2 regions of the Paenibacillus borealis genome follow, and region 2 is predicted to be linked to the other one. Evidence: riboswitches for the same ligand, from Rfam matches in the RefSeq annotation. Region 2 holds a riboswitch; the other holds the start of a gene.
What was found. A riboswitch is a leader RNA that binds a small molecule or an ion and turns the genes downstream of it on or off. The one in region 2 is predicted to bind cyclic di-AMP.
Positions count from the first base shown of each region.

Region 1 (5,608 bases), 2.1 Mb from region 2:
AATACAGTAATATTGAAACCTATAGCATCCTTAGCATCGAAATAACCAGGAGCAAGAATCATCAGCAATACGATAATTGTTCCGATTTCAACTACAAACATGACCGGATTCTTAATCAGGGACACCGGATTCAGCTTAATAAAACTATCTTTAACCGCACCTCGCAGGATGGAGCCTGTCAGCAGCTTCTTTTTTTGTATAGTACTCATCTAAGTTCTCTCTCCCCTACCGTAGAGTCAAATATTCTGCAATCGGCCCGAGCACGATGACCGGCAAGAACGTCAGTGCACCAATAATAAGTACCGTACCGATTAGAATACCAGTAAACAGAACGTTGTCTGTACGGAACGTGCCAATGGTCTCCGGTACCGGCTTCTTGCGGATCATGGAACCGGCAACGGCCAGCATGGCGATAATTGAAACATATCGTCCCAGCAGCATGACAACCCCGGTGGTCATATTCCAGAAGGAGGTATTGTCGGCCAACCCTTCAAACCCCGAGCCGTTATTAGCAGCGGAAGAGGTATACTCATATAACACCTGAGTCAGCCCGTGGAAGCCCGGATTGGTGATCGAGCCTTTGCCCAGTTCCGTCAGGAACGCACCTGCAGTAGGGGCAAGAATAATGAGCGGATGAATCAGGATCGCGATGGCAATCAGCTTCATTTCCCTGGCCTCTATCTTTCGCCCGAGAAACTCTGGTGTTCTGCCAACCATCAATCCACACAGGAAGACGCCAAGAATGGCATACATCAGCATGTTGACCAGTCCTACACCCTTGCCTCCAAATACATTGTTTAGCATCATCAGTGCCAGTGGAGTGATACCTCCAAGCGGCGTCAGGGTATCATGCATATTGTTGACACTGCCCGTTGTTGCTGCAGTGGTCACGGTAGTGAACAGTGCACTCTGCGCAATACCGAAACGGACTTCCTTCCCTTCCATACTGCCCTGCGAGGCGTCAATGCCCATGGCGTTGATTGCCGGATTCCCTTGGGATTCTGCATAATAGTTCAAACCCAGAAGCAGTACAAACAACGTCATCATGGCACTGAACAGCATCCAGCCCTGACGTTTATTCTTGGCAAACTTGCCGTACATATAAGGCAGCGAAGCCGGTAGCAGCCACATCGAGAGTATTTCCAGCACGTTCGTAAGCGGGCTCGGATTCTCAAAAGGATGAGCCGAATTGGCTCCGAAGAAGCCGCCGCCATTGGTTCCAAGATGCTTGATCGATTCCAGCGAAGCAATAGGTCCGATGGCAATTTGCTGGGTTTGTCCTTCAAGAGTGGTTACCTCAAGCATAGGTTTCAGCGTTTGCGGCACATGCAGCCCAACCATTACGAGTGTAACCAGCAGCGCCAGCGGAAGGAAGACCCGGGTATGGGCTTTGACGAAGTCCTGGAAGAAGTTCCCTACTGAACTCCGGCCTGTAATCCCTCTGACAAAAGCAACCGCCACGGAAAATCCGCTCGCAGCCGAAGTGAACATCAGCATCGTCATAACAGCCATCTGAGAGAAATAAGAGACCCCGGTTTCCCCGCTGTAATGCTGCAGATTGGTGTTGGTTATAAAGCTGATTACCGTATTAAACGATAAGGTCTGCTCCATTTCACCAATTCCGCTTGGATTAAGCGGCAGTCCGCCTTGCAGACGAAGGAATAGATAACCGAATGCTACCAGCACAATATTGGTTGTCAGGAAGCTGAGGGCATACCGTTTCCATGACATGCCTCCATGCTTTTTTAGTCCGCTAAGCTTAAAAATCCCCCGCTCAAAGCCCCCGAAGATCCGGTCTGTCCGGTTTGGTTCATTTGAGAATACATGATACAGATAAGTTCCTACCGGTTTGACCAGCAGCAGCAGTATGGCAATAACTACGACGATTTGCAGGATACCCACGAATGCCCCTCCTTAAATGTAAAGCTATTGATTTTTTTTTAACAGTTACTGTTCTTTATCTCAGAAAACTCAAAATTTCTCCGGATGAATCAGGGCGTAAACCAAGTACAGAAACAACAGCAAGGTTGCTATCAAAACCATAGTCATTGTTCCGCTTCCCCTTTATCGTCAACAACGTGCTCACACCACGTTGCAAACGCGTAAAACAAACCGAATATCACTGTGAGTGCCGCCACCATGTACACATCCATCATCGCCTTTGCCACCTCTCTCCTAAATTTGAAATCAGCCTAGTATTAGCCTTCGTATTATTGATTAGATCAGCCGTATTTATTCCTTTAAAACCCATTCTTCTTGATTTGCCTCTTCTGCTCCCCGTATATGTTTGTTTAACTTGTGATATAGCGTATCATTTCCGCCATTAGTTCAGGGTTAGAGTTTTCATGAGAGAATAAAGATTACATTAAGACATTGCTTAAGTCCGTCTACCGTGCTGAGTTATTGATCTGCAAGAAAATGGACATTACCACTATGAGAATAAATAACGTAGTTCGCTCCGAGCCCTTTATAGACAAGTCTGGGATGGACAGAGGTAGTGATGACAAAAATGGACTTTGACGTCCAAGGGCGGCACATTTGAAGATATCGGCAACAAACCGCAAGGTTACTCTCAAACAGGTATACTTTCCCAATTGAAAATGGAGGAATCCCCCAGGTTCTCTCGTCATGAGAATCTACGACAATATTTTGCTCAACCCCCAAGTTCTCCAGTCGTTTTCTCTTATCTGGATTGTTTGTTAACCCCGCGACCTTGATTCCTTTTTCCGTCAATAATTCAATAAAGTGTTCACCTGCCAAAGTCGGAGCGCACACCAGTACATACTCATCTTTATCCAGCATTTTGTCTTCTCCCTCCTGACCATGAACAACTATCAATAAATACATAGCAAAAAAACCACTAAGGATCTCCCCTGTGGCTCATAATGGTCACATTGCTTCTCCTCTCTCCAGACGCTTACGAGGTTAGCTGACGGATTCGGGCGGTGAGAGTCGCCCTACCAGTACCGGTTGCGAACAGTCGCACCCGGCCTGGATTCACCCCATAATCGCCCCCGACTCTCACATCGGTCTCCGATTGCTGGTTCCCCCGCTTTCCTTAACGGAAATTAAGCGGATCACTATTCAATTCAACCCCTTGGAAACAGGTAGAATCATACTCCTGCTCTGAGTTCTTGTAAAATGCTCCTAACCTCAAATCTCCTCAATTATCCAAATAAATCATTGCCTTTTACCGCTTTCATAAGCATTATTCTCGCTAATCCGAATTCTTTAATCTCCTTATTAAGGAACCATTAAGATATATTTCTGACCATTTAGATTGCATTAAAAGACTAAAAAAACAGCGGTTTTTCCAGATAAATAGAGATTTAGAAGAGTTTAAGCTGGATTGTTTCCACTTTCTCCCCCAATATGCCTTATTGCCATCATATAGGACGATTCTTGATCTTTTACAAACCAAAAAGCTCAGCGTATGATACCTTTTAAACGCACGCTGAATTCCCGCTTAGCGGGAAACGGGGGAACCAACAGGCTATAAGCCTATATGGGGTGAATCCGCAGAAGAGATGTAGAATCCTCTTCACAGGTAGGGCGACTCTCACCGCCCGAATCCGTCAGCTAACCTCGTAAGCACTGGAGAGAGCCTTATTTTGCCACGCTTTTGCGAAGGTTTTGTTTCGACCTGGAATCGCAAAAACCGCAGCCAGGATCTCGACGCTGGCTGCGGTTTTTTTGTTATAGGTCAGCTTATCATTAAGTAAGGAGCAGCGAAAATGAACGATAAGAGAGAATATTACTTCGGAATTCATCCTGATGTATTAGAACCGGTAAGCCTCGCGCACTCCAGTTTCGGAGCTCTATGGTACGAAGAACATGATCAGCGGTACATTGTTGGCTACGGCTTTGGTGCAAGTCAGATTGAAGTATTGACCGAGTTCAGTACATCTTCAGCACACATTACATGTACGAATCTGCAGATCATTCACCAAGTTTATCAAAGCATACGAAATAAACAGCAGGAGCAAGACTGGTCGGCGCACAGAAGATTTCCTTTATTGACATTCCTTAGAGAGCCGTGGAAAAGCATGGCCCCAGGCTGGTACATTTTGCGGTCCCACAAAGCTTTCCCCATGCACCTGTCGATTGTACAGAGAACCAAATATGCAGTTTGGCTGGAGCATACGGCCGTATGTGAGGATGAAGCTGAGCTTGCGGCCTGCATAGCTAAAGCTGAACAGATCCATCATCTGCACATCAAGTCTATGGACACACTAGGAGGCATCATCCATGAATAACAGCAGGCTGTCACGAATCGAGTTGTTTGCATTTGATACTCGTCCGTCATTCATGCACGGATCTGAGCCATCTGGATGCTGGTATGGAGTGCTGAAGCTAACCTGCGGACAGCAGATCAGTTACGGAAAATGCATTCTGTGCGCGGGTGACAATGCCGTGGATTTGGTCAAATGGGGTTCATTTCTGAAGAACATACGCAATTGCACAATTGAGGAAGCCTTTGAACTCATACGATTGCACGGGCAGGAATGGGCTCCAAACCAGCGTAATTTACTCCATGCCGCTCTCGACAACATGCTTCAAAGCGGGCAGCTCCGAATGAAAATAGCCGCCGGAGCAGGACGATATGAGCATCGGATAAACAGTTTTCTCCCCAGTAGAGAGCCTGTATTGCATTATACAAAACAGTCTAAAAGTCCTCCGGACTCATCTGTATTATTTAATGAATCTGTCTCTTATTACTCCCTAGTCTGAATAGGCTCCAGCATACGGTTAAAACCCAAACAACCATGCTCTTATACACAAAGAGCATGGTTGTTTTTACATCTGTTTTTACATCACTTTTTGGATTCAGTTTAAATAATCATGAGATAACTTTGCTGTCATCACCAACCTGAAGCATCCTGTACCCCACTCCGATATGCGTTTGGATGTATGTTGGCTGCGAGGGCATCTTTTCTATTTTCTTTCTCAGCGTTGCCATAAATACGCGTAAGGCAGGGATGTCATAGGTAGGACTGCCCCAGATTTCATGCAGGATATGATTATGCGTCAGTACTTTTCCCACATTTTTGGCCAGTAGACATAATAGCTTATATTCAATTGGAGTCAAGTGGATTTCTTCTTCGTCCAGCCATACGCAGCCTGCGGCATAATCAATTTTCAAGCTGGCATTAGTGAATACAGAAGCATCCTTCAAAAGTTTTTCACTGTCATAACGTACTCGCCGCAAGCTCACTCTGAGCCTGGCCAGCAGTTCTTCCACGCTGAAGGGTTTAGTCAGGTAATCGTCCGCGCCTGCATCCAGCGCCTCGATTTTGTCCCGGTCTTCACTGCGTGCGCTGACGATAATAATGGGCAGATTTGACCAAGTCCGAACTTTTTTGATAATATCCACTCCATCCATATCCGGAAGACCCAAATCCAGTATCATCAAATCGGGCTGTCTGGAAACCGCCTCAATGATCGAATCCTCACCGGTTTCTGCCGTATGATATTTATATCCCTGTGTCTCCAGTGTCGTGGTAATCAGCTTGCGGATAGGCTTGTCATCTTCTACAACCAGAATCAAAGGCTTATTCATGAACATTCACCTCCTCAGCCTGCAGGGTAAAGCGGAATACCGTACCTT
Region 1 is NZ_CP009285.1:6,052,180-6,057,787, forward strand. It holds gene kdpB (potassium-transporting ATPase subunit KdpB) at 1-209, opposite strand, end outside; gene kdpA (potassium-transporting ATPase subunit KdpA) at 226-1,902, opposite strand; gene kdpF (K(+)-transporting ATPase subunit F) at 1,972-2,049, opposite strand; gene PBOR_RS25680 (hypothetical protein) at 2,401-2,802, opposite strand; cyclic di-AMP (ydaO/yuaA leader) riboswitch at 2,899-3,085, opposite strand; cyclic di-AMP (ydaO/yuaA leader) riboswitch at 3,443-3,609, shown strand; gene PBOR_RS25685 (hypothetical protein) at 3,735-4,256, shown strand; gene PBOR_RS25690 (hypothetical protein) at 4,249-4,731, shown strand; gene PBOR_RS25695 (response regulator) at 4,841-5,560, opposite strand; gene PBOR_RS25700 (sensor histidine kinase) at 5,553-5,608, opposite strand, start outside.
Region 1: it holds a riboswitch for cyclic di-AMP, as region 2 does, so the genes downstream of both, PBOR_RS25685 (hypothetical protein) here and PBOR_RS00140 (resuscitation-promoting factor) in region 2, are expected to answer to the same signal.

Region 2 (5,608 bases):
GTTGCTTAAGTACTCCGTCATGACCGGTGATCACTACGATATCCGGACGCACACGGGGCAGCAGCCGGTATAAGGTCTCCGCCATTTTGGATTCATGAATATGATGCCCTTCCGCCGGTATGCGCAGTTGCTCATACAGGCTCAGGCTCTTCTTCAGGTACAGCGCGTCGCCATCCAAATGCAGCACCTTACCCGGCACTTCAAAAAATCCGGCTTCCTTCGGAGTTGGGGCCCATGTGCCAGTTGCCCCCGATACACTCTCCCCGCTGCGCTGGCTCTGCTCCTGACGGTCCTTGCGCAGCCAGCTTAAGGATTCTATGGCTTTGATCTGTGCCTGCTGCCCCCGCTCGGTAATCCGTGTAGGTGGCACCTGCACCAGATCATCCAGTGGAGAATCCGCCAGCAGACGGAACTCTGTCCCCTTGATGACGGCTCTATTCTGCAATATATTCTCTACCCGGAAGGTCACATCGCCGCCATAAGATTTACGAACGACCAAGTCTCCTAAATTCATTACAACACCACCTCTACCCCATGTTATGGGCAAAGGTCACGGTTGGTTCATCACCGGGAGTGTTTTCTGCCGATTATGCTATTCCCGCAGCCAGCAGGACAGCGCTTAGCCGCGCATATTCCTCCAGGCTAAGCGTCTCCCCGCGGCGGGACGGCTCTATCCCAGCTTCAGCCAGCAGAGCCTCCAGGCGTTCACGTCCTTCCTCAGCGAAGAAGCGGGCCTTCAGGTTATTGGCAATCGTCTTGCGCCGCTGGGTGAAGGATGCCTGAACGACATCAAAGAAATGCTTCTCGTCGGCAACTTCAACCGGAGGGCGCTCTCTGACCTTCAGACGGATGACGGCTGACTCTACATTCGGCTGCGGGATGAACACCGTGCGGGGCACCATGCAGACCAGCTCAGGCTCGCTGTAATACTGGACGGCAATACTGAGGCTTCCGTACTCCTTGCCCCCGGGAGAAGCAGCCATTCGTTCGGCAACTTCCTTCTGGATCATAACGACAATATTATCAAGCGGCAGCTTCTCTTCCAGCAGCTTCATGAGGATAGGAGTCGTCACATAATAAGGCAGGTTGGCAACTACGCTGACCCGGTCCACACCGGCAAAGTCTTCGGCAAACAGCTCCTGCATATTGACCTTCAGTACATCATCATTGCGGACCTTCACATGGGGATATGGCGACAATACATCCCTTAGAATCGGAATCAGTCTGCGGTCAATCTCCACTGCAGTAACTGCCCCGGCGGTCATCGCCAGTCTTTCAGTTAATGCTCCGATACCCGGCCCAATCTCCAGTGCGCCGGCAGTGCTGTCGAGGCCAGCGGCATCGACGATTTTGTCCAGAATATTCTGGTCGATCAGAAAGTTCTGGCCCAGGCTTTTTTTGAAAGAGAATCCGTAACGCTGAATAATGGCTTTGGTTCTTGTTGGCGATGAGATATTCAGAGTGTCGCTCATGAAGTAATGCCTCCCTGATCAATTTGGGCGATCGCGCGCGCGAACTCTTCGCGCGTAATACCGAACATCGCCAGACGCTTGTACAACTGCTTGCCGTTGCAATAACCGATACCGAGCAGATTGCCAAGCTGCATTCTTCTCTCTGCTGCCTGGGCATGTACCATCATACCTGCGGCCATAAGATCATCCAGCCCAATTACCGCCGGCGCCCCTTCAAAAGAAGTGTGAACATGCTGCAGCGCATGGCGGATTGCCTCAGGCGAGGCATTCTCCACACCAATATCTCCTTTGCGGGTAGCATCCTTCTCCGGGATGAATGCATGCTTGCATCCGGGTACCTTCGAGGAGACAATCTTACGGATCCGCTCTCCGGCATGATCGGGATCGGTAAGGATGATAACCCCTCTGCGTTCCATGGCTAGTGTGATCTTGGCAATGACCTTGCGGTCCACTGCTGAACCGCCCGTTTCAATTGTATCCGCATCTACAGCCCGCTTGACGGCGACGGTGTCGCTTTTACCTTCCACTACAATTAACTCTTTAATCATAAATAATTTACTCCCTTACTCTGAAACGCAAAAAGAAGAGGATTCGCTCCCCTTCTTTTTGGCTAAAGAATGTATAAGTGATGAGCGGCAGCTCTCTAATTCCGTAAGTGCTACTCCCACTATATCTTATAAACCGTTAATTTGCAAAAGGCATACCGGTTAATTAAGCTCCGGCTTCACAGGTCCAATCACATAGATGGTCCGCGACTTACGGCCGAAATTACGGGCGTGGCTCAGTGAATCGTAATAGACATCCACCTTGTTGCCTTTGATGGCACCGCCGGTATCCTCTGCTCGGCGAAACCCTAATCCCTCAATGTACACCCACCAGCCGATAGGTATTACATTCGGATCAACAGCGATAGTGCGGCCTTCCGTTACGCGTGTGCCGGAGGCGGTACGAGTTCCAATTCCCGGTTCTTCCGAGGAATACGCCGTCATGGATACGTTTTTGATCATTTTTTTGTATTCAAAATCTACGCCTGCCTTGCTAGTGACGTTGTTGCTCTTCGCGCTGACTTTGGATGATTTGGAGGTTGTTGTTGCTTTGGGTGTAGTTGCAACAGCTACAACAGGCTTCGGAACTGCTTTGGTACCGACGGCAATAACCTTATCTTTGGTTACCGTCTGAACTTCCTTGCCGACCATATTCATGGAGACTAACTCACCATCCTGATATATCTTCTCGATATGCTGGATGATAGCGCCCGGCTTGCCTGCCTGTGCAACTCTTACGTCTCCCTTATACAGAGAGGGGTCTGCGGTTTTGATGACCTTGAAAGGCAAGTTTACTGTCCGCTGTACCGTTTGCTTAGTAATACGGACAATCTTGACTTCCATGTCAGGTGTAACTGCGGTATCAAGCGAAGGGAAAATCTTGTCATCGCCCTCCAGGCTGTAACCCAGCTTGGTAATGGCATCTCCGAGCGAATCCTCGGTGGTGTATATGGTCTTGGTTGCACCGTCTGCAGTAAGCACAAGCTTCTGCGCACGGGTGATTACGACACGGTCGCCGTCTTGTATTTCATCACTAAGGCCAATAGATAATTCATCATACGGCTGCAGCGAAATTTGTTCCTTTGCCAGCACATCACTGAGCAGCGCTTCCCGCGTCTCCAGTGTCTGTACCTGTCCGTCTATGACTAAAATAATTTCTTTATTACTCTGACCGTGTACGTACAGCAGAATTAACAGTGCGATAACAATCGATATCACACCTGCAAGTGAAAGTACGCGAGGATTCACTTGCTTCAACCGTAATGCGAAAGACCTGCTGGATGATTGCGAATCATGGGATACCTCTGGTTGGAATACGCCCACTCTCTCCATCCTCCTTACATAGCCCCGTCGTCCAAGTTATATCAAGGTGACTGCATCATTTCTGACGAAACTAGGTTTGAGATTGCAACAGGATACGCCCGCATTGCTCCAGCGTTTCCTGCTCATGGATCGCCTGCTCGGCATAGCTACTCCGGATATCTGTTATATAACAGTATGCCGGGAACATGCGCATTATTCAAAACAAAAAAAAGCCCAAAAAAGAGTTCACAGAGGACTCTTTCGTGGCTTCTCCGGTGTCGAATACGCGGGAATGTTTATGCACGAGGTTTCCTCTCTTACTTGCGCTTACGGGGTTAGCTGTCGGGTTCGGGCATAAGAGAGACGCCCTATCTTAGGTCACCCGCTCACGGCGGTTGCCCTCAAATTCACCCCAAAGACCACGTGAAGAAATCAAATAAAGTCTGCGGCAATTCTGTGTTGTACTCTATGTACGGGCATGCGGCAGGGCATTTATTGGTTCCCCCGTTCTCCATACGGAGACTCAGCGAGACGATCCATGAAATAGTGACTGTCACAGTAACAACAGCTCACTGCACTGAAAAGATGATATCCTGTTTTGATGCATGTTGTAAAGGACGATTCAACCACGTTTACGTAAAAAAATGATTAAAATATTGTAATATTCGGCCGTTTTAAGATCATAAAAGTTTAATATATCGGCTATACTTCATTTTTCACCGCTTTTTCTCCCGTTTTCAGACAATTCCAAATCGTTCCAGTGCGTTCGCATACGTAATTTCCGCCAATTCCTGTAAATCAATCCCTTTTATTGCCGCGGCTGCCTCTGCTACCAATCTTACGTGAGCCGTCTCATTTCGCTTCCCGCGGAAGGGGTGCGGAGTCAAATATGGGGAGTCGGTTTCGATCAGCAGCCGGTCCAGCGGAGTCTGGGCCAGTACCTCCTTGGGCACTCTGGCATTCTTGAACGTAATGGGTCCCCCGAAGGAAAGATGGAAGCCGAGATCCAGACATAATTTGGCGCTTTCCCAGCTGCCGGAGAAGGAATGCATTACGCCTCCGACCTCATTCGCTTTTTCCTCCCGCAGAATCCGGATTACATCCTCATGCGCATCCCGGTTATGGATACAGATTGGCATCTTCAGTTCACGGGCCAAGCCGATTTGCTTGCGGAATACCTCATGCTGCACATCCTTAGGAGAGGTGTCCCAGTAATAATCAAGTCCGATTTCGCCGATGGCCACAACCTTGGGGTGGCTGCACAACGAAGCGATCCATTCGAGGTCACCATCCTTCATAGTGACCGCATCCTGGGGATGCCAGCCAACCGCTGCATAAATATAATCATATTTCTCTGCAAGCGCCATCGTTGTGGGAATCGTCTCCCGGTTAAAACCGATATTGATCATTTTGCTGACTCCAGACTCAAGCGCTCTGGCAATAACCTCCTCCCGGTCTTCGTCGAATTGCGGAGCATCCAAATGGGTATGTGTGTCGAATAGCTGCATTATATTTCATCCTTTCCGCCTTGATTTCTATGATGAATTCCAATTTTTTTAGGTTATTTTGCAAAAATATCTGCGATGGACGGCGGCAGCTGTGGAAGGGCTTTCTGCAGCCTGTCCTGCGGGAAATACAGGTGGTATCTGCCGCGGTGAATACCGCTGATCGAGCGTACAATATCTGATACCTCCGAGATTTCGCGCAGCTTATCATTGCGGTCCAGCAGCAGTATCTGTTTGCTGTCAAAAGCATCCCCCGGACGGAACACATCATATGGGAGATCTGTCGGAAAATCAATTTCCAGGTCATAATCAGCACGCAGTCCGGCACCGGCAAAGCTGCGGCGGATTTCGTCAATTGTCTCTGTATCCAGATGTTCCATCTCCACATATTTATACAGTTTACGATGAATAAAACGGCTGCACAAGTCGCTTAAAATCTCATCGTCCTCCAGCGTCCACTGCATGAAGGCTGTCTGCATGAGTGCCTCGTCCAGCAGCAGATACTGCTCCACCGTTACTTCACCGCGGAACAAATCGCTTAACGGCTCAATCATGAACCGGAAAGCATAATCCTGCTGCACCAGCTCCTTGGCCCGGCGGAGGATCTGCCGCAGAATAATTTCCGAGCTGCGTGTTACCGGATGGAAATAGACCTGCCAGTACATTTGATAACGTGACATCAGGTAATCCTCAATCGCATGCATCCCTGATTCTTTAACAACCACCCGTCCATCGTAGGGGCGCAGCATCCGCAGAATCCGGTCAATGTCGATGGTTCCGTAAT
Region 2 is NZ_CP009285.1:28,376-33,983, reverse strand. It holds gene yabG (sporulation peptidase YabG) at 1-514, opposite strand, end outside; gene rsmA (16S rRNA (adenine(1518)-N(6)/adenine(1519)-N(6))-dimethyltransferase RsmA) at 588-1,472, opposite strand; gene rnmV (ribonuclease M5) at 1,469-2,020, opposite strand; gene PBOR_RS00140 (resuscitation-promoting factor) at 2,180-3,340, opposite strand; cyclic di-AMP (ydaO/yuaA leader) riboswitch at 3,629-3,858, opposite strand; gene PBOR_RS00135 (TatD family hydrolase) at 4,057-4,827, opposite strand; gene PBOR_RS00130 (HD domain-containing protein) at 4,881-5,608, opposite strand, start outside.